3 regions of the Janthinobacterium sp. GW821-FHT03C10 genome follow, and region 2 is predicted to be linked to each of the others. Evidence: predicted binding sites of a transcription regulator. Region 2 holds the regulator's gene; each other region holds the start of a gene.
The links. The regulator FliA, encoded in region 2, starts transcription of late flagellar genes. The targets are predictions, from matches to a motif close to CTAAAGTTTNNNNNNNNNNNGCCGNTA.
Positions count from the first base shown of each region.

Region 1 (6,361 bases), on a different contig from region 2:
ACGCGGCCCAGCTCGCTTCGTCGTGGTAGCTGCCGTAGCGCGCGCCATTCCAGCCTTCCTGGTTCTGCCCGCGCGGATTCGAGCTGAACAGCACGCCGCCCTCCTTCAGGCATGCGTGCAGGGCGCGCAGCACGCCGGGCAAGGCGGCGCTGGGCACGTGGAACAGCACGGCATTCGCGAACACGCCGTCGAAATGCGCAGCCGGCAGGTCGAGGTCGACGAAATCCTGCTGCCACACGGTGCAGCCGCTGTAGGCGCGCGCCATCTCGACGAAACGGGGGCAGCCATCGACGCCCGTCGCGTGGTGGCCCAGGGCCGTGAACGCTTTCAGGTCGCGGCCGGGGCCGCAGCCCAGGTCGAGGATGGCCAGCGGCGCCGGCTGGCCGATGGCGTTCAGCAGCGCAGCGATGTTCTGGCTGACGTCGTGGTCGCGCGTGCCTTCGAAAAACTGCTCGGCACTGGCATCGTAGTGGGCCAGGGTGCGGCCCGTGATGGCGTGGATGGGGTCTTGCTGGTCGTGCGGCGGGGTCGGTTTCATGGCGGTCCTGTCGATATGTTCCGCCATTTTACGGTGCCGGCGCGTCGGGCGTCCGGCACCGTCCATGATTACCAGACGCGCACGCGCTGTTCCGGCGCCAGGTACAGCTGCTGCCCCGGCTGGACGTCGAAGGCCGGATACCAGGCGTCGAGGTTGCGCACGGTGGCGGCGCGGTATTGCGCCGGCGCATGGCCATCCGTGAGGATTTGCTGGCGCGCCGCCGCTTCGCGCGCCTTGCTGCGCCAGCTGACGCCGTAGCCGATGAAGAACGCGCGGTCCGCGTCCGGCTGCGCCGGCTTGCCCTGCTGCGACAGGGTGAACGCGTCATAGGCGGCCGCCACGCCGGCCAGGTCGGCCAGGTTTTCGCTCAGGGTCAGCTGGCCATTCACGGCCAGGTCGGGGAACGGTTTGTAGGCGGCGAACTGTTCCACCAAGCGCTTCGATGCCGACTGGAAATGCGCCAGGTCGGCCGGCGTCCACCAGTCGCGCAGCTTGCCCTGAGCGTCGAATTGCGCGCCCTGGTCGTCGAAGCTGTGGCTGATCTCGTGGCCGATGGTGGCGCCGATGCCGCCATAGTTGGCCGCATCGGACGCTTGCGGGTCGAAGAATGGCGGCTGCAGGATGGCGGCCGGAAAGTTCAGTGCATTTTGCAGCGGCAAGTTGACGGCATTGACCAGCTGCGCCGGCATGGCCCAGGCCTTGCGGTCGGGCGACTGGCCCAGCTTGGCCAGCTCCTGCCGGTAATGAAACTGTTCCGCCCGCTGCACATTGCCCAACGCATCGCCGCGCACCACGCGCAAGCCCGCATAGTTTTCCCACCGTTCCGGGTAGCCCACGCCCACGTACAGGGTCTTGAGTTTTTCCTGCGCCTGCGCCTTGGTGGCCGGCGCCATCCAGTCCAGCTTGTCGATGCGGCGCGAGAAGGCGGCGACGATATTCGTCACCATGTCTTGCACGCGGGCTTTCGATTCAGGCGGGAAATAGCGTTCCACGTACAGCTTGCCGACGGCGTCGCTGAGGGCCGCATTCGTCGCGGCCAGCGCCCGCTTGCTGCGCGGCGACTGCTGCGGCGTGCCGCTCAGGGCGCTGCCATAGAAGGCGAAGCGCTGATCGGCGGCCGCTTTCGGCAAGACGGTGCTGAAATGGTTGATCGCGTGGAAGGCCAGGAAATCCTTCCAGGTGGCCAGCGGCACGCTCGCCACCAGTGCGGCGCTGCCCGTCATGGCCGTCGGATGCCAGACGATGAAATCCGTCTGCCGGCCCAGCCCTGCCGCTTCGAAGAAGGCTTTCCAGTCGAGTCCCGGCGCCTTGCTGGCGAAGTCGGCGGCGCGCCACGCATTATTGCCCTTGGCGACATCGGCCGAATCCTCGCGGCTGGCGTGACTGGCGGCAATTTGTTGTTCCAGCGCAAACACGCGCGCGGCGCGGGCCGGCGCATCGCGGTAGCCGGCCTGCTGGAGCATGGCGGCGATATGCGCCTGGTAGCCCGCGCGCAAGCCCTGCATGCGCGCGCTGTCGCTCTGGTAGAACGCGCGGTCGGGCAAGCCCAGTCCGCCCTGCAGCAGGTAGGCCACGTTGCGCGTGGTGTCGTTCAAGTCTTGCGCCACCCACAGGCCGAACAGGTTTTCCGTATAAAAATTGGTGGCGTTGAGCGGGTCGACGTCGGCGCGCAGGCTCTCGCCCAGCGCGCGGGCCAGCCCTGCCCGATCGCGTATGCCGTCGATCTTCCTGAGCAGCGGCTTGATCGGCGCCCAGCCTTTCGCTTCGATAGCCGCTTCATCCATCCAGGACCGGTAAAAATCGCTGACCTGGCGCGCCGATGCATCGGCCTGCGGCGCCGCCGCCAAGCCTTCGACGAGGCCGATGATGCGCTCGTTGGTGGCGTTGGCGAGGATGGCGAACGAGCCCCAGCTGCTGCGGTCGGCAGGGATCTCCGTGCTGCGCAGCCAGTCGCCATTCACGTAATCGTAGAAATCATCGCCGGGCAAGACCTGCGCGGCAGCGGGGGCGGCGGCGCTGGCGGCCGCTTGCTGTCCATGCGCCTGGGCAGGAAAACCGGTCAGCGAAACGCCGGCCAGGGCGAGGGCGATGGCAGCCTGGACTGGTGTCCGGGACCAGGGAAAACGCAAACCGTGCATGGCGATCCTTTCGATGTAATAGCCAAAATCATACCCTGAAAACCCTGCCTTTTTGGGCAAAAAACCGTCCCGGAACTTTTTTGCATGCGGACAAAAAAACGGCATATAGTGGCACGACTGCACGCCGTACCGCGCGAACGCCAAGGAGATTGCCATGCAACTGGAAGCGCTGTTCCAGCATCCCCACGCCCTGCCTGCCGCCCCGAAGATCGTCGATGAACTGGTGCGCAGTTTCGACAATCCTGCCATCGCCACCGAAGACATCGCGCGCCAGCTGGGAGCGGACCCGGCCTTGAGCGCCAAGCTGCTGCGGCTGGCCAACTCGGCCTATTACCACGTCTCGCGCAGCATCGGCACGGTGGAAGACGCCGTGCTGATGCTCGGTTTTGTTACCGTGCGCACCCTCGTCATCAGTTCCGGCCTGGTCAGCGGTTTCAAGGGCGTGCCGGGATTGAATTTGCCGCAGTTCTGGCGCTACAGCCTGCACAGCGCCGTATCGGCCCGCTGGATCGCCAGGCAGACGGGCGACAACCAGGACCTGGCCTTCACCATCGGCATGATGCATGCGATCGGACAACTGGTGATCCATGCCGCCATGCCCGAGCAAGCCATGCAGCTCGACAAGATTGCCCCGCCGCTCGACGCGCGCCGCCTCGACGCGGAACGGGTATCGCTGGGCTACGATTTTGCGCAGGTGGGCGCCGAACTGGCGCGCCGCTGGAAATTTCCGCCCGCCTTTGCCGAGGCCATCGCCGCCTTTCCCGCTCCGCTGGCCAAGGCGCCGTTGAACCGCCTGGCCGCCATCATCCACCTGGCCGCCTGGCGCGCGCGCATCGAGGAAAATGCCTTGAGCAATGAAGAAATCATCGCCTGCTATCCCAACGAGGTGGCCGAAGCGCTCGGTTTGCCGCCGTCTGTGCTGGTCGACAGGATGCCGCCGCCGGCCGAACTGAGCGCGGGACTGGAAGAACTCGTCAAATAAATCCACCGCTGCCGGCAACGTCACCCCTGCATCCATGCGGGTTTGCGGACGATGCCGGCGGCCAGCCAGAAAACATCCAAATTATTTTCACTTTTTTTCAAAAACACCCTCAAGTTCCCGTTGGACCCGCCGTTAATCTGGACAAGCGGTAATCCATTCACTAGTTACGGGTGTGCTCATGACCTCCAACGACGTTCTCTCGATGTATGAAAATATTGCAGGAATGACCAATAAAATGGTCGTGGCCGCACGTTCGAGCGACTGGAATGACTTGGATGCCCTGGAAAACCAGTGCGCCAGCGCCGCCAGCGCAACCATGGCGGGCAAGGTACCTGCCCTGGCCGGCGCCTCGCGCCTGCGCAAGATCGACTTGCTCAAGCAAATCCTGGCCAATGACCGCGAAATCCGCGCCATCACGGAACCGTGGATGACGCAGCTGTCGAACGCCATGCCAGGTTCGCGCGCCCGCATGTAAGCCAAGAGGCAGGCAAGTCGCCGCGCCAGAAACGACAAAAGCACCCGAGGGTGCTTTTTTTACGTCTGCCGCCTTGCCAGGGAGCGCCATCTGCGGCGCTCAAAAAGCAAGGTGGGGAATGTGGAAGGCGAGCCCCAGGTATCTCCTGGCGTCGCCTCGCTGCCGGTTGCATCCGGCGTTCGCGAGCACATCGTCGGCATCGCAAACCGCTTCCAGACCCAGGCGTTTATGCAACGCTACACCTGGTTTGCCGCGCCACACTATCGTTGGTGACTGCGCCAGGCTGGGGCTGTTTTGTCGTAGAGCAAGTCCACTGAATTAATCATATCACCATCTTTAAAAAATAGGCAACACGATAGACGTACATTTTCTGTCTTTTTTGAATATCTTTTTTTATATCAATTTTTAGCACGGCCCCGCACACAATTTAACGCGAGAACGGCTCCGCTTCCGGCTCGGCCGCCCCTTCCTCCACCGCCTCCGTCAACACGGGCACCTCCTTCTTCCTGCGGCCGAACGGCTTGCGCAGCAAGACCCAGTATTTCGACGGCGCGCCCGGCTCCACCGCTTGCCTGCGCTTGCGCACGGCATACACGATGAGCGCCGTCAGCAGCAGGAAGAGCACAGTGCCGATACCGAGCCACAGCAAGCCGTTGCCGCCCGATTTCTTTTCCTTGTCGGCTGCAGGCGCCGCGTGCAGGGGTTTGGGTTTGGCATGGGGCGCTTCCGCCACGGCTGGCGCGGCAGCGGGCGGCACGGCGGGCGTGGCGGCGGCAGGCAGGGCCAACGCCTGCTGCAAGACGCCGATCTTGCCTTCCAGCTCGCCGAGCTTTTCATTCAGGGCCGTATTTTTCTCGTCCAGCGCCAGGCATGCCGCCGCCTGCCCCGCATCCGCCTGCGGCGCACAGGCGGCCACGGGCGCCGTGGCGCGGCGCAATGGCGGCGGGCGCAGCGCAGCGGCGGCCGGCTTCGGCGCGGCGGGCGGCGCCACGAACACGCTGGCCGGGCGCACCATGCCCTCGGCCCGCGCGCGGGCCGCCAGGACGGCGGCGTCGGGCGGCGGGATGGGTACGGCGCGCGGCGGTGGCAACGGCGCAGGCGCGGGCGCAGGAACGGCTGGCCTGGCCGGCGCACTGGCGGCGGGCGGCGCCGGCGTCAGCCACAAGGTGCCCAGGCGCACGATGGCGCCATTGCCATTGCCCAGCAATAAATACAGGTGCACATGACCCGCCTGGATCGCTTGCCGCGTGGCCACGCGCACATAGTGGCGTCCACCGCGCTCAAACGGGCTGATCGTCAAGGTTTGCAGCGCCGGGTCCATGCCGATGCCGCCGCCCCGGTACACATCGGGCGAGGCCAGGCGCACGGCCACGCCGTTGACCTCATCGGGCGCCAGAGCCGTCAGTTCGAGCTCGGCCAGCAGAGGCTGGCCCACGTGGGACTGCACCGCCAGCTCGCCCAGTTCGGCCGCCATAACGGGCGGCAAGGCCAGGCTGGTGGCGGCGCACGCGATCAGGGACCAACGGGGAAGGATGCTGCTCTGCATGAACTGATCGCTTTGATAACAGGATAAATAATGGGGACTCGCCTGTCTTTAACGGCAGGAAATCGCAAAAATATAGATGGGTCAGGGCAAAAATGATGCAATACAGCATCATCCTGTGTCTTTTTGACGTCTGGAGTACACTCGATCCACCTCCATCGATGAAAGGGATGCCATGAGCAGCAGAATCGAACGCGACAGTTTCGGCCCGATCGACGTACCCGCCGACCGGCTGTGGGGAGCGCAAACGCAGCGCTCGCTCGATCACTTCCATATCTCCACGGAAAAGATGCCGCCCGAACTGATCGCCGCCCTGGCCACCGTCAAGCGCGCGGCCGCCCACGTCAACCTGGACCTGGGACTATTGGATGGCAAGAAAGCCATCGCCATCACGCAGGCGGCCGACGAAGTGCTGGCCGGCAAGCATGACGCAGAATTCCCGCTGGCCGTCTGGCAGACGGGGTCCGGCACGCAAAGCAATATGAACATGAACGAAGTGCTGGCCAACCGCGGTTCCGAGCTGATCGGCGGCTTGCGGGGCGCCGAGCGTCTGCTGCACCCGAACGACGACGTCAACCTGGGCCAGTCCTCGAACGACATCTTTCCCACCGCAATCCACGTGGCGGCCGCGCTCGCCGTCGCCAACACGGTCTTGCCGCCGCTGCGCCAGCTGCGCGCCACCCTG
Region 1 is NZ_JBWKUN010000004.1:358,925-365,285, reverse strand. Features, by position in the region: gene AC07VH_RS15875 (class I SAM-dependent methyltransferase) at 1-538, opposite strand, end outside; gene AC07VH_RS15870 (M13 family metallopeptidase) at 607-2,676, opposite strand; gene AC07VH_RS15865 (HDOD domain-containing protein) at 2,831-3,658, shown strand; gene AC07VH_RS15860 (flagellar protein FliT) at 3,837-4,133, shown strand; gene AC07VH_RS15855 (type IV pilus assembly protein FimV) at 4,561-5,679, opposite strand; gene fumC (class II fumarate hydratase) at 5,852-6,361, shown strand, end outside.
Region 1: a site for FliA is predicted at 3,767-3,793, ahead of AC07VH_RS15860 (flagellar protein FliT). Genes of this name have one in related genera too.

Region 2 (6,361 bases):
CGTCGTGCCCGTGCGCTGGTCGGCCAGCGGCTCGCCGCCCTGCGTCAGGCCGGCGACATCGGTGCCCAGATTGGTGCCGCGCAGGCGGAAATACTGGTTCTTCGCCGCCGTCGTTTCGTAGCTCACGCTGGCGTAGCCGTCGGCCCCGATTTTCCAGTCCGCGCTGGTGAAGCGCTTGAGCACGCGCGTGCTGGCATTGCCGGCAACATTGTAGGCCGGCGTGCCCGCCACCGCCTTCGCGCCCACATCGCCGACGATCAGGTCGACATGGTCGACCACGGGCTTGACGTTGGCGGCCACGCCGCTGTCGACGGGCTTTTCGTAGTTGTTTTTGGCCGGGCTCTTGAAGCGGATGGTGATCGTGACTTTCTCGCCGCTGGCGACCTTCAGCTCGCCGCCCATCTCCTTGCGGTCGTCCTTGCTGGCCAGGTTGAAATCAAGCGCATTGATCAGGTCGCCATAAGTGGAGAACATCTTGCCCGAACGCAAGCCGGCCAGCAAGTCCTTCGCCAGCGGCGCGCCCTGCGCGCTGTTGAACACGTAGTTCTTCGCATACTCGCCGGGGAAATAACCGCTGCTGTTGCCGCCGACAATCTTGAAGTGCGTATCCGAATCGGTCAGGTTCCAGATGCGGCGCCCCTCGCCCAGCAGCGCATCCCATGGCCCGCCCAGCTTGGCCACCACGTAGTCGACGCCGCCATACACGCGCAGCGGCGCATTCTCGTCCGTGTAGGCGGCCGTGTAGCCGCCCCGGTCCGGTTCCATCTGGTTGCCGACCATGCCCTCGATGGCGAACATGATGTTCGGCGCGGCATCGTTGAAGGCGCGCAAGTCGGCGATGCTGTAGCTGCCCTTGTTGCGCGACGGATGGTTGATGACGGCGTAGCTGGTTTCCGGGTAATTCTGTTTCAGCCAGTTGATCGCTTGCAGCGCATCGGCAGCCGTCTTGTTGTAGCGGGTGTCGCCGTATTTCGCTTTCCATGCCGCGACGTCGGCGGCGTCGAACATGGCCGCGTCGCGCGTGGTAAACAGGTATTCGAACTCCTTCATGCCCCGCGTGCTGGCGGTCAGTTTGTCCGCCCCTTCGAACAGGCCGATGCCGACGTGGTCGTGGGTCGGCATGTCCCACTCGAAGCCCGAGAAGATCAGCTTGTCGGCGTAGCTGCCGCCCGCCTGCAAAGCCTGCACGCGCGGGATTTCATAGCGCCCGGCGCCGATGGACATGGGAATCGGCGCCGCCAGCGGCGCGCCCAGCGCGTCGCGCGTGGAGACGCGCAAATGGTTTGACAGCGCCATCCAGTCGAGTCCATACGTGGCAAAGGCCTTGGCCAGCACCTTGTCCAAGGTCTGGCTGACATCGGCGTCGGCCGATTGGGTCGTGTGGGTGTGCAGGTCGCCGGCGATCCAGCGGCCGGCGGGGAGCGGCGGCACGCTGCCGGCCGGGTTGCTGTCGCCGCCGCAGGCAGCAACACTCAACACGATGACGATGGCCGAAGCAAGCAATGTTCTGGAGTAAGACATGGGATGGACCTGGAAGCTGAAAAGAAGGGCGTCAGCCTAGCATTCCAGTATGACCAGCAAATGACATGCCCCACGCCCTGCCGGCCCGAAAAACCCGTCCTAGTTGGCCGGCGGCGGCGTCGGCACTTCCGTCACCGTCTCGGGGATGCCGGACAAGATCGTCACGGCCACGCGGCGGTTGCGCGCCCGTCCTTCCGGCGTGGCGTTCGGCGCCACGGGGATGTTGTCGGCGTGGCCCACGGCCGTCAGGCGCGAAGCCTGCACGCCGCTGGCGATGAACAGGCGCACCACGGCGCTGGCGCGGGCGGCCGACAATTCCCAGTTCGAGGCAAAGGTCGAATTGCTGATCGGCTGGACGTCCGTATGCCCTTCCACCTGCACATCGTGCGTGTCGTCCTTGAGCAGCACGGCGACGGCGCGCAGGGCCTGGTCCGATTCCGCCGTCAGGCGCGCCGCGCCCGGGTCGAACAGCACGCTGGCATTGATTTCCACGCTGACGCCGCGGCTCGTCTGCGTCACGCGGACCTTGCCTTCCTTCACCAGCGGCGCCAGGGTGGATGTGAGGTCCTGCGCCAGGCGCGTCATGTGTTCGCGCTCGCGGCGGATGGCTTCCGTGCGGCGCTTCAGGGCGGGGTTCGGCAGCGGGATCGCCTGCGGCGCTTCCATGATGATGGGCGGCGCGCCCTTTTCCAGGCTGAAGGCCTGGCCGATGGCGTTCTGGAAGACGCGGTATTTGCCTTCATTGACTTGCGAGATCGCATACATGACGACGAAAAACGCGAACAGCAAAGTGATGAAGTCGGCATACGAGATCAGCCAGCGGTCCTGGTTGTCCGGTTCCTCGTCATACTTCCTGCGCGCGCGCCGCATCATGCTCAGTGCTCGCTCAGTGCTCGTGAAGCAGGCTGGAGACGCGCTCTTCGATGATGCGCGTATGGTCGCCCGTGGCGATGTCGTACAGCACGGCGGCCGTGATTTCATACTGCACCACGCGGCGCGAGACGATGGCCTTGAGTTTATTGGCCACCGGCAGGAACAGCAGATTGGCCAGGCCGACGCCATAAATCGTCGAGACAAACGCGACGGCGATGCCGCTGCCCAGTTTGCTCGGGTCGGTAAGGTTTTCCATCACGTGGATCAAGCCCAGCACGGCGCCCAGGATGCCGATGGTGGGCGAATAGCCGGCCGCCGATTCCCACACCTTGACGGCCTGGCGCTCGGCCAGTTCGTAGGCGGAGATTTCCACGTCGAGCAGCTGGCGCAGCTTGTCGGGCGCGATGCCGTCGACGATCATGCGCAAGCCCTTGGCGTTGAAGCGGTCGGCCGTGTTTTCCATCAGGCGCTCGAGCGCCAGCGGGCCGTCGCGGCGCGCCGTCAGGCTCCATTGCCCGATGTCGCGCGCCAGCGCGGCGCGCGTGTCGGCCGGCGGCAGGAAGACCCAGCGCAGCATTTCCAGCCCGCGGACAAAAGTGCGCAGCCGCGTCTGCAGCAGCACGGCGCCGAAGGTGCCGATGATGACGATGGCGAAGGCAGCCGGCTGCAGCAGGGAGGCCATCTTGCCGCCTTCCAGTGCCTGGCCGACCAAGAGGCCCGCCAGCGCCAGCGCCAGCCCGATTACGCTGGACCAGTCCACGCCTGCTCCCTCAAGGTTGCGCGCAGGCGCGCGACGGCCTGGGTATGCAGCTGCGAGACGCGTGATTCGGACACGCCCATCACCGCGCCGATCTCCTTCAGGTTCAGCTCTTCTTCGTAATACAGGCCCATGAGTATTTTCTCGCGTGGCGGCAGCGCGTCGATGGCATCGATCACGGATTGCCGGAAATCGGTATCGAGCAGGGAACGCAAGGGGTCGCTGTCCTCGTCCACGCAGTGGCGGTCGAGGAAGCTGTCATTGCCGTCCGGGTCATGAAAGTCTTCGTAGTACACCAACTGGTGGCCGCCGCCGTCGCCCAGCATTTCCTGGTAGTCGGCCAGCGACATTTTCAGCAGCTTGGCCACTTCCGACTCGGTCGGCGGATGGCCGAGGCGCTGCTGCAAGGTGCTCATCGCCTCTTCGATCTTGCGCATGTTCTGGCGCATGCTGCGCGGCAGCCAGTCGCTGGTGCGCAATTCGTCGAGCATGGCGCCGCGGATGCGCAGCACGGCATACGTCTCGAACTGCGCGCCATGCGTCTCTTCATAGCGGCTAATGGCATCGAGCAGGCCGATCATGCCGGCCTGGATCAGGTCATCGACCTCGACCGAAGGCGGCAATTTCGCCTTCATATGGTGCGCCAGACGCTTCACCAGCGGAATGTGCTCCGTCAGCAAATAGTCCTTGTTCGATTTCCCTTTGACCGTGTACATAGGCTGCTTATTGTTTTCTCGTCTTATCTGGTGCTACGGTTGGTGTCAGGCGCTGAACTGGTGCGGGCTCCCCGTCTGGTACAAGGTGCCGCCAAGCACCGGCGCCGCCGAACGGGCCAGCCGCTCGGCCAGTCCGCGAAACGCCACCGAGGCGCCCGCCAGCGGAAACGCATCGACCACGCTGCGGCCCAGGCGCGCCGCGCGGTGCAGATATTCATCGGCAGGCACCGAACCCATCGAGGTCAGCTTCACGGCCAGGTAGCGGCTCGCCGCCTGCGCCATATTATCGTATACCACTTTTGCCTCGGATTCGGAAGCGCCGGTGACGAGAATGCCGAACGGCCGGCGTCCCAGTTCCTGGCTCAGGCGCTTGATCAGGCAGTACGCGGCCTTGATCGAGGTGGCGCTGGTCGACACTTGCACCACGATATCCGACGAAGCCATCAAGGGCACGGGGAAGCAATCGCCCTCGTCTGCCACGACGCCGTCGACCAGCACGATGCCGCTCTGGCGCGCCAGCACCTCGAAGGTCTTGCCCAGCCGGCGCAGTTCGTCCTCGCCCGCATAGTCCATGCTGTCCATCAGGTGGTTGCGCGCGCCCAGGCTGGCCACGCCGAAGCCTTGCGGCACCTGGTGGATGACCTGGTTCAAGCCGCACTGCTGGCGCGCCACGTCGCGCAGGCTGGCGCCGTGGGCCAATCCCAGACGCGCAGCGACGCCATCGCCGCCGCTGGCGTCGAGCAGCAGCACGTCATTGCCGCCGTAGACGAGCGAAGCGCCCAGGTTGACCAGCATGGCGCCCTTGTCGTCCTGCGGCGTGGCCGAGAGGAACGTCATGACGCGCGGCTGCGGGCCGGCCAGCATGCGGCGCAAGCCCTCGGCCTGGTCGAAATCGAAATTAGCCAAGGTGCACCCCGCGCGCTTCGTGGTTGCGGGCGGCCGCCTGCGCCATCAGCAGCGGCAGTTCGGCATCGGAAAACTGCGTCGCCGCCGCATCGCGCTTGAGCTTGAAGGCGCGGTCGATCAGGTAGCCGCGGTCGGCCAGGTACAGGTCTTCCGGCACGCGCTGGCCGTTCGACACATAAAACAGGTTCAGCTTCTGGCGGATCACCACGTCGAGCACATTGCCGATCGAGGCCGCTTCATCGAGCTTGGTCATGATGCAGCCGGCCAGGCCGCTGCCCTGGTAGGCGCGCACCACTTCGTTCAGCGTTTCCTGCGTCGCCGTGGAGTTCAGGCACAGCAAACGCTTGACGTCGGCGCCGGCGCCCGACAGCATGGCCACCTGCTCCGTCACCATCTGGTCGCGCTGGCTCACGCCCACCGTATCGATCAGCACCGTGTGCTTGTTCTTGAGTTCCTTCAGGGCGATGCGCAAGTCCGCCTCATCCTTCACCGAATGCACCATCACGCCGAGGATCTTGCCGTAGATGCGCAGCTGTTCGTGCGCGCCGATACGGTAGGCGTCCGTGGTGATCAGGGCCAGTTTTTCCGGACCGTGGCGCATCACGCAGCGGGCCGCCAGTTTGGCCGTGCTGGTGGTCTTGCCGACGCCGGTCGGACCGACCAGCGCGAATACGCCGCCCTGCTCCAGCATCGCGTCTTCGTTGGCGACCGTGTTCAGGTTGCGGCTCAAAACCGTCTTGATCCAGCGCATGCTTTGCGCGCCGTCGAGACCGGCGGGCAGCTTGTCGATCAGGTAGCGCGCCAAGCTGGCCGAGAAACCGGCGGCCAGCATCTCGCGCAGCACGACGGCTTTTTGCGGCTCGCGCTGCTGGGTCGAACCCCACGAGATTTCCGCCAACTGGGTTTCCATCATGCCGCGCATGGCGCGGATTTCATTCATCATGCCGCTCATCTCGGCGGCGGCGTTTTCCTTGACGTGCGCCAGCGCGCTGGCCATCATCTGCTGCATGCGGGCCATGTCCACTGGCTCGCCGGCTGCCTGGCGCGGTGCGGCAGGACGCGGCGCGGCCGGGCGCTGGGCCGGGGCGGCAGGACGCTGCGGCGTGGCGAACTGGGTCTGCAACTGGGGACGGGGCTGGGCCATTTCGGACGCGGCCGGCGGCGAGGCCAGCGAAGCGGCATCGTCGTTGGCCAGCGCGAGGATTTCCACCACGCCATCGGCCTGGCGGTTCGACAGGATCACGGCGTCGGGGCCCAATGCTTCGCGCACCTTGCGCAGCGCATCGCGCGACGAGGCGCCCGTAAATTTCTTCACATTCATGACCGGCCTCCCAGGGCGGGGGTGGCGCAATATGGGCTGAACTGTGTGACCATCATCGACTCCTGTTGCTTGAGTGCTGTCTTCCACATGGACACAGATCACCCGGACAGTTTCCATTATTAGCGATGCTTGGAGGAAATGATCGAAGGAACAGGACGGGAAAGTACCCGTTATTCAGTTTGCCGGGAGGAAATTGATGTTTATTTGACCAAGAGCAAGGGCTGGGGTCAGACCCACTCGCACGTTGGCGATGACCTTCATGTTGGC
Region 2 is NZ_JBWKUN010000007.1:285,833-292,193, forward strand. Features, by position in the region: gene AC07VH_RS23325 (CehA/McbA family metallohydrolase domain-containing protein) at 1-1,521, opposite strand, end outside; gene motD (flagellar motor protein MotD) at 1,621-2,391, opposite strand; gene AC07VH_RS23335 (flagellar motor protein) at 2,408-3,154, opposite strand; gene AC07VH_RS23340 (RNA polymerase sigma factor FliA) at 3,136-3,867, opposite strand; gene AC07VH_RS23345 (MinD/ParA family ATP-binding protein) at 3,913-4,773, opposite strand; gene flhF (flagellar biosynthesis GTPase FlhF) at 4,766-6,094, opposite strand.

Region 3 (6,361 bases), on a different contig from region 2:
TTCCGCAATTTGAAGTTGCATCGGAAAAAATGCCTGACGCCTATACTGCCGCTGTCGCCCATTCCCCATTGCCTATCATGCTGACCATCTCGCTGCTGTGTTTATTTGCCTTCTTTGCCGGCCTGATCGATGCCGCCGTGGGCGGGGGCGGGCTGATACAGCTGCCGGCCCTGTTCAACCTGATGCCGAACATGGCGTCGACCTCCCTGCTGGGCACGAATAAACTGGCGTCCGCCTGCGGCACCACATTTGCCGCCCGCTCCTTCGTTGGCAAGGTGCACATCCCCTGGCTGCTGGTGCTGCCCGCCGTGGCCAGCGCCTTCGTCATGTCCTTCATCGGCGCGGCCGCCGTGTCCTACGTACCGCAGCAGGTGGTGCGCCCCATGGTGCTGGTATTGATCATCATCATGGCGATTTATACCTTCATGAAGAAGGATTTCGGCACGACGCGCGAAGCGCGCCCCATCGGCCCCCGCGAACGCATCCTGGCCGTCGTCATCGGCGGCGCCATCGGTTTTTATGACGGCCTGTTCGGGCCGGGCACGGGCAGCTTCCTGATTTTCCTGTTCATCCGCGTCTTCGGCTTCGATTTCATCCTCGCTTCGGCCTGCTCGAAACTGGTGAATATCGCCACCAACGTGGCCGCGCTGGCCTTCTTCATTCCCGCCGGCCACGTGGTCTACGCCGTGGCCGCACCGATGGCCGTGTGCAATATCCTGGGCGCCCTGACGGGTACCTGGATCGCCGTGCGCCGCGGCGCCGCCTTCGTGCGCATCCTCTTCCTCGTGCTGCTGGTGTTGCTGATCGTGAAATTGTCCTACGACATCTTCTTCAAGTAAGTTTTTGAACGACACTAGCCATGAAAACCATCCAGGGCGTGCTGTGGGACAACGATGGCGTGCTGGTCGATACCGAACAGCTGTTTTACGAAAGCAACCGCGACTTGCTCTTGCCTTATGGCATAGAGCTGACGCCGAAGCAATTCTTTGACTGGTTCCTGGACAATAACTACGGCGCCTGGCATCTGCTGCTGGGGCAGGGCCATGCCATCGAACTGGTCGAGCGCCTGCGGGCCGAGCGCACCGTGCTGTTTGCGCAACGCCTGCGCCAGGCGCGCCAGCTGGCCATCCCCGGCATCGCACCGGTGCTGGCGGCGCTGCGCCCGCACGTGGCCATGGGCGTCGTCACCAGCGCCTATGAGCAACACTTCCGCATCAGCCATGCGGCCACGGGCTTGCTGAGCCATTTCGACTTCGTGCTGACGCGCGAAATGTATGGCGAAAGCAAACCGGCGCCCGACGGCTACCAGCTGGGCTTGCAGCGCCTGGGCCTGGCCGCCGCCGACTGCGTGGCCGTGGAAGACTCGCCGCGCGGCTTGCGCGCCGCGAATGCGGCCGGGCTGGAATGCATCGTCGTGCGCAATCCCATGAACCGTCACCACGCGTTTGACGAAGCGTTTTGCGTGGTCGATTCCAACGCCGAGCTGGGCGAAGTGCTGGCCTCGTTCGTGCCCGGCATGGCGCCAGCGCGGCGGCAATTAGAGGCCTTCCTCTGATCCGTCTTGCCGGCATGCCATTACAATTGCCTATCGCATTCACCGGCACCGTTCCACGATGACCCTCCCGCAACTGCACTTTGCCCACGCCAACAGCTATCCTGCCGGCACCTACCGCAAGCTGTTCGGCTTGCTGGGCCAGCACTACACCGTGCAGGCGCTCGACATGCATGCGCACGACCCGGATTACCCCGTCAGCACGGGCTGGCCCGAGCTGGTGCGCGAGTACATCGACGACCTGGAACGCCGCTACAGCGCGCCCGTGATCCTCGTCGGCCATTCGCTGGGCGGCATGCTCAGCGTGATGGTGGCCAAGCAGCGGCCGGACCTGGTGCGCTGCGTGGTCTTGCTCGATTCGCCCGTGGTGGCGGGCTGGCGCGCCTTGCTGGTACGCCTGGCGCGCAACACGGCGCTGGGCGAGCGGTTTTCACCCTCGCGTTTTTCCGCCCGGCGGCGCAAGCTGTGGCCCGATGCGCAAGCCGCGTATGAACACTTCGCGGCCAAGGATATGTTCGCCATCTGGGCCCCGCAAGTCTTGCGCGACTACATCGACAGCGGCCTGGTTCCCCATCCGGACGGGGTGCAGCTGCGTTTTACGCGCGAAGTGGAAACGCAGGTCTACCGCAGCCTGCCGCACCATATCGGCGGCCTCGTCAAGGATGGTTTGCCGGTGCCCATCGGCTTTATCGGCGGCACGGAATCGGTGGAATGCCGCCAGGCGGGCTTGACGGCCACGCGCAAGCTGGTCGGCAAGTTTTTCCGCCAAGTGCCGGGCGGCCATCTATTTCCCATGGAAAACCCGGAACTGACGGCGCAAGTGGTGCGCGAGATGATCACGGCATTGTTGGCGAAACAATAGCCTTCCGCCAAGGATTTTCAGGGGATGGGGGCCAACAGCGGCGGATTTTCGCGTAAAATCCTGCCATTCGGGCCGCGCCTGCACCTGGCGCGCCGCCCCAGCCATTCGATATTCTAGAAAGATACCCCTGCGATGACGATTAAAAGCGATAAATGGATACGCCGCATGGCGGAAACAACGGGCATGATCGAGCCGTTCGAACCGGGCCAGGTCAAGGAACGCGACGGCAACCGCATCGTTTCCTACGGCACTTCCAGCTATGGCTATGACATCCGCTGCGCCGACGAGTTCAAGTTGTTTACCAACATTAACACCACCATCGTCGACCCCAAGGATTTTGACGCGAATAACTTCGTCGACGTATCGGGCAAGGGCTATTGCATCATCCCGCCGAATTCGTTCGCGCTGGCCCGTACCGTGGAATATTTCCGCATTCCCCGCAACGTCTTGACGATTTGCCTGGGCAAGAGCACGTATGCACGTTGCGGCATCATCGTCAACGTCACCCCGTTCGAACCGGAATGGGAAGGCTATGTGACCCTGGAGTTTTCGAATACGACACCGTTGCCAGCGAAAATCTATGCCAACGAAGGCGTGGCGCAAGTGCTGTTCTTCGAATCCGACGAAGTGTGCGAAACCTCGTACAAGGACCGCGGCGGCAAGTACCAGGGCCAGGTGGGCGTGACCCTGCCGAAGACCTGATGATTGCTTGAACGGGCGGGGCGCCAGTCCTGCTCTAACATTGTTTCAGCAGCCACGCCTTCAGCGCCGTTGACGGCTGGTACAGGGGAACATGGCCGCGCAGCAAGATTTGCGCGCTGCGCCGGTAGGCCGCGCCGTCGATGGCGATGGTGCCCGTCGCCCCGTCCTGGCGCGCCACGATGGTGGTATCCAGGATGCCGGCCGGGTTGGCTATGCCCAGTTCAATCTCCGTATCGGTCTGCCCGACAGGCGGCACGCCGCTTGCCAGCGCATGCGCCACCGTGCCCGGTATCAGGCAGGCGGCCGCCAGGCAGCAGCCGCCCGAAACGGCCAGCGAGGCGTGGCCCGATTGCGGCGTGAAGTAACGCACCGCAATATTTCCCTCTCCCACGGCTGGTCCCACGATGCAGAACTTGGGGATGGTTTCGCTGCGTTCCAGCTCTTCCAAGGTCATCAACCGGCCATCGCGCTTGCGCAAGCCCATCAGCAGTCCCGCCGCGCTCCACACCTGGCGGATCGCCTGCATGAACGCGGTATCCGCTTCCAGTTCCGCGATGGACTCGCGCGCCGTCTTGCCGAACTGGCTCGCCAGCGCGATGACCATGGGCACGGCCACGTCCACGCACGAGACCGCATAGCCGTGCACCACATCCTGCGCATTGCCTGTTGGTAGTAATTTGCCCGTCTTGGCGCCGGCCGGCTGCCGCAGGAACAGGTCCACGCGGGGGAAGCTGCCGGTCACGCCAGGAATGCTGGCGGCCGTAAAGCTGCCATCGAGTTCGCGCGCCATGCGCGAGGTGGTGATGACGCCCGTGTTGGTGTTGCGGATATCGACGTCGTGCGCGCCGATGGCCAGGGCCTCGATCACGCCGCTGTCCAGTCCCCACAGTTGCAGCGCGGACGACATATTGCCGCAGTTCACGCTCCAGTCGATATCGCCGTGCTCGCCCGCCAGCTGCGCCAGGGTGCTGACCAGGCGCGGCTGGCCCGCATGCTGTTCCACCCCGGCGAGGAAGACCTTGTTGCTGGTGGGCGCGCCCCGTCCCAGGCCCGTGATTTGCCGGTTGCCCGGCTGCCGGCCGGACTGGGGCGCACCCATCAGGTGGCGCAGCAATTCCTCGCGCAGCGTCTGTTCGGCCGGCACGGAAGCTGCATGCAAGACCAGGCCCGTCGATGTGCCGCCGCGCATGTGGTGGACAGGAAACTCGATCATGCCGCAGCGCAGGCGGGGCACGAGGTCGGGCAGGGCGGGCAGCAGGGGCGTCATCATCATGGATCGTGGTCAAGGCAGGAAGCGCCAGTGTGCCAGTTTTTCTTGCTGGTGTGCAATCGGATGGTGTGCGCGGCGTCTTTACATGCCTTTACCCGCCTTTACACTTGCCGCCCTGTATTGAGTACCTTGCGCGCCGATAATAAGGTATTGAATGATCAAGGAGGCAGTATGGTAGCGGCAATCGGTTCCGGCAGCGCAGTCAGCGTGGCCAGTGGCGCCAGTGTGGGCAGCAGTGCGCAGATCGCGGCGCTGCAAAAGCAGATCACGGCGGCGCAAAAGCAGTTGACGGAGTCGCAGAAGGGCGAGCAGACGGAGGCGTCGCAAAAGCTGCAGCAGCAGCTGGCGCAGCAAATCCAGGCCTTGCAGGCGCAAATTGCTCAGTTGCAAGCGGCGGCCGCGCAGCAGGCGGCGCAAGACGATTCTCAGGCGGCCAGCAGCGCCGAGTCGGCGTCCAGTCCCGCCAGGTCAAGCGCGTCGACCCTGGGTAGCATCATCGATACCCAGGCGTAGGCAGGTCGCCGGCAATTCCCGTCGGCAGGCTCGCGGCAGCTCAGCCTGGCGTTTTGACGGGCAACAACATTTCCACGCACAGCCCGCCACCGCTGCGCAAGCTGGCGCCGATGCGGCCGCCATGGGCGCCGATGACGTGCTGGGCGATGGCCAGGCCCAGGCCGTGGCCGTCCGTGCTGTGCTGGGTGTTGCTGGCGCGGAAGAAGGGTTCAAAAATGCTGGCCAGGTCGGCGCTGGCCACGCCGGGGCCCCGGTCCAGCACGGCGATGCGCAGCAGATCCTGCCTGCCGTCATGCAGGCGCGACAGCTTTACTTCCACCGTGCCGCCATCGGGACTATGCTTGACGGCATTGCGCACCACGTTCTCCACGGCGCGCGCCAGCAGTTCGGGCCGGCCCGTGACAGCGGCGTCGGCGCTGGCTGCGTCGCCCTCCAGGCCGATGTCCACCTGGCGCGCCTTCGCTTCGTAGCGGGCGTCTTCCAGAATGTCGTGCAGCAGCTCGGCAATGTCGACGTCTTCGCTGAGCGGGGAGCCGGCACCGGCTTCCAGCCGCGACAGGGTCAGCAGCTCGCCGATCAGCTTGTCCATGCGTTCGCTTTCGCGTTCGATGCGCTGCATCGAGGCGTCCATCTTGTCCGGCTGCTGGTGCGCCAGACCGATGGCGGCCTGCAGGCGCGCCAGCGGCGAGCGCAGTTCGTGCGAGACGTCATGCAGCAAGCGCGTCTGGCTCTCCATGAGATGGCGCAAACGGCCCGTCATGCGGTCGAAATCGCGGCCCAGGTCCGTCAACTCGTCGCCGCGCTTGCCGCTGGCGTGAAAACGGGGCGCCAGGTTGCCGTGCGAGGCGGCCTCGAACGCCTGCCGCAGGTCGCGGATGGGGCGCGCAAAATACCAGGCCAGCAAGAAGGCGAACAGCAGGCTGGCGGCGATGGCGGCGCCGAGGGGAATGAAGGTGCGGTAGGGACTGTCCATGCGCGGGCCGGGCGGCATGCCGCGGCCGAATTCGCCGCGTGGCGGCGCAGTGCCCGCTTCGCTGGGCCGTGGACCGGGTCCCATGGCGCGCGGGCCGCTCAGGGTGACGGCATTGAGGGTGTCGCGCGCGGCGCCTGCCTCGGCATTGCGGAAGCGTTCGGACGAGGGCAGGAACAGCAGATAGCGCTGGCCGTCGCTGCCGGTGACCGTGCGCACGACGGGATGGGGCTGGCTCTGCTCCAGCATGGCGCGCGCCTTGCTCAGCATGGCGGGATGCACCGCGCGGCCCATCAGTTCGTGTCCGCGCGCATCGACGGCAAACACGCGCATGCGCTCGAGCTTGCCCAGAAATTGCCGCAAGGCCTCGCTGCCGCCCGCTTCCAGGGTGGCGCTGGCGGCCTCGATGATCATTTGCGCGGGTGGACTGGTGTCGATGTCGAGCGCCCGCTCCTGCTGCGCCGCCCGGTTTTTCAGCCAGAACGTGCCGCC
Region 3 is NZ_JBWKUN010000001.1:1,078,151-1,084,511, reverse strand. Features, by position in the region: gene AC07VH_RS04660 (sulfite exporter TauE/SafE family protein) at 78-839, shown strand; gene AC07VH_RS04655 (HAD family hydrolase) at 860-1,555, shown strand; gene AC07VH_RS04650 (alpha/beta fold hydrolase) at 1,614-2,414, shown strand; gene dcd (dCTP deaminase) at 2,547-3,116, shown strand; gene AC07VH_RS04640 (PrpF domain-containing protein) at 3,151-4,389, opposite strand; gene AC07VH_RS04635 (FlxA-like family protein) at 4,558-4,899, shown strand; gene AC07VH_RS04630 (sensor histidine kinase) at 4,940-6,361, opposite strand, start outside.
Region 3: a site for FliA is predicted at 4,502-4,528, ahead of AC07VH_RS04635 (FlxA-like family protein). Genes of this name have one in related genera too.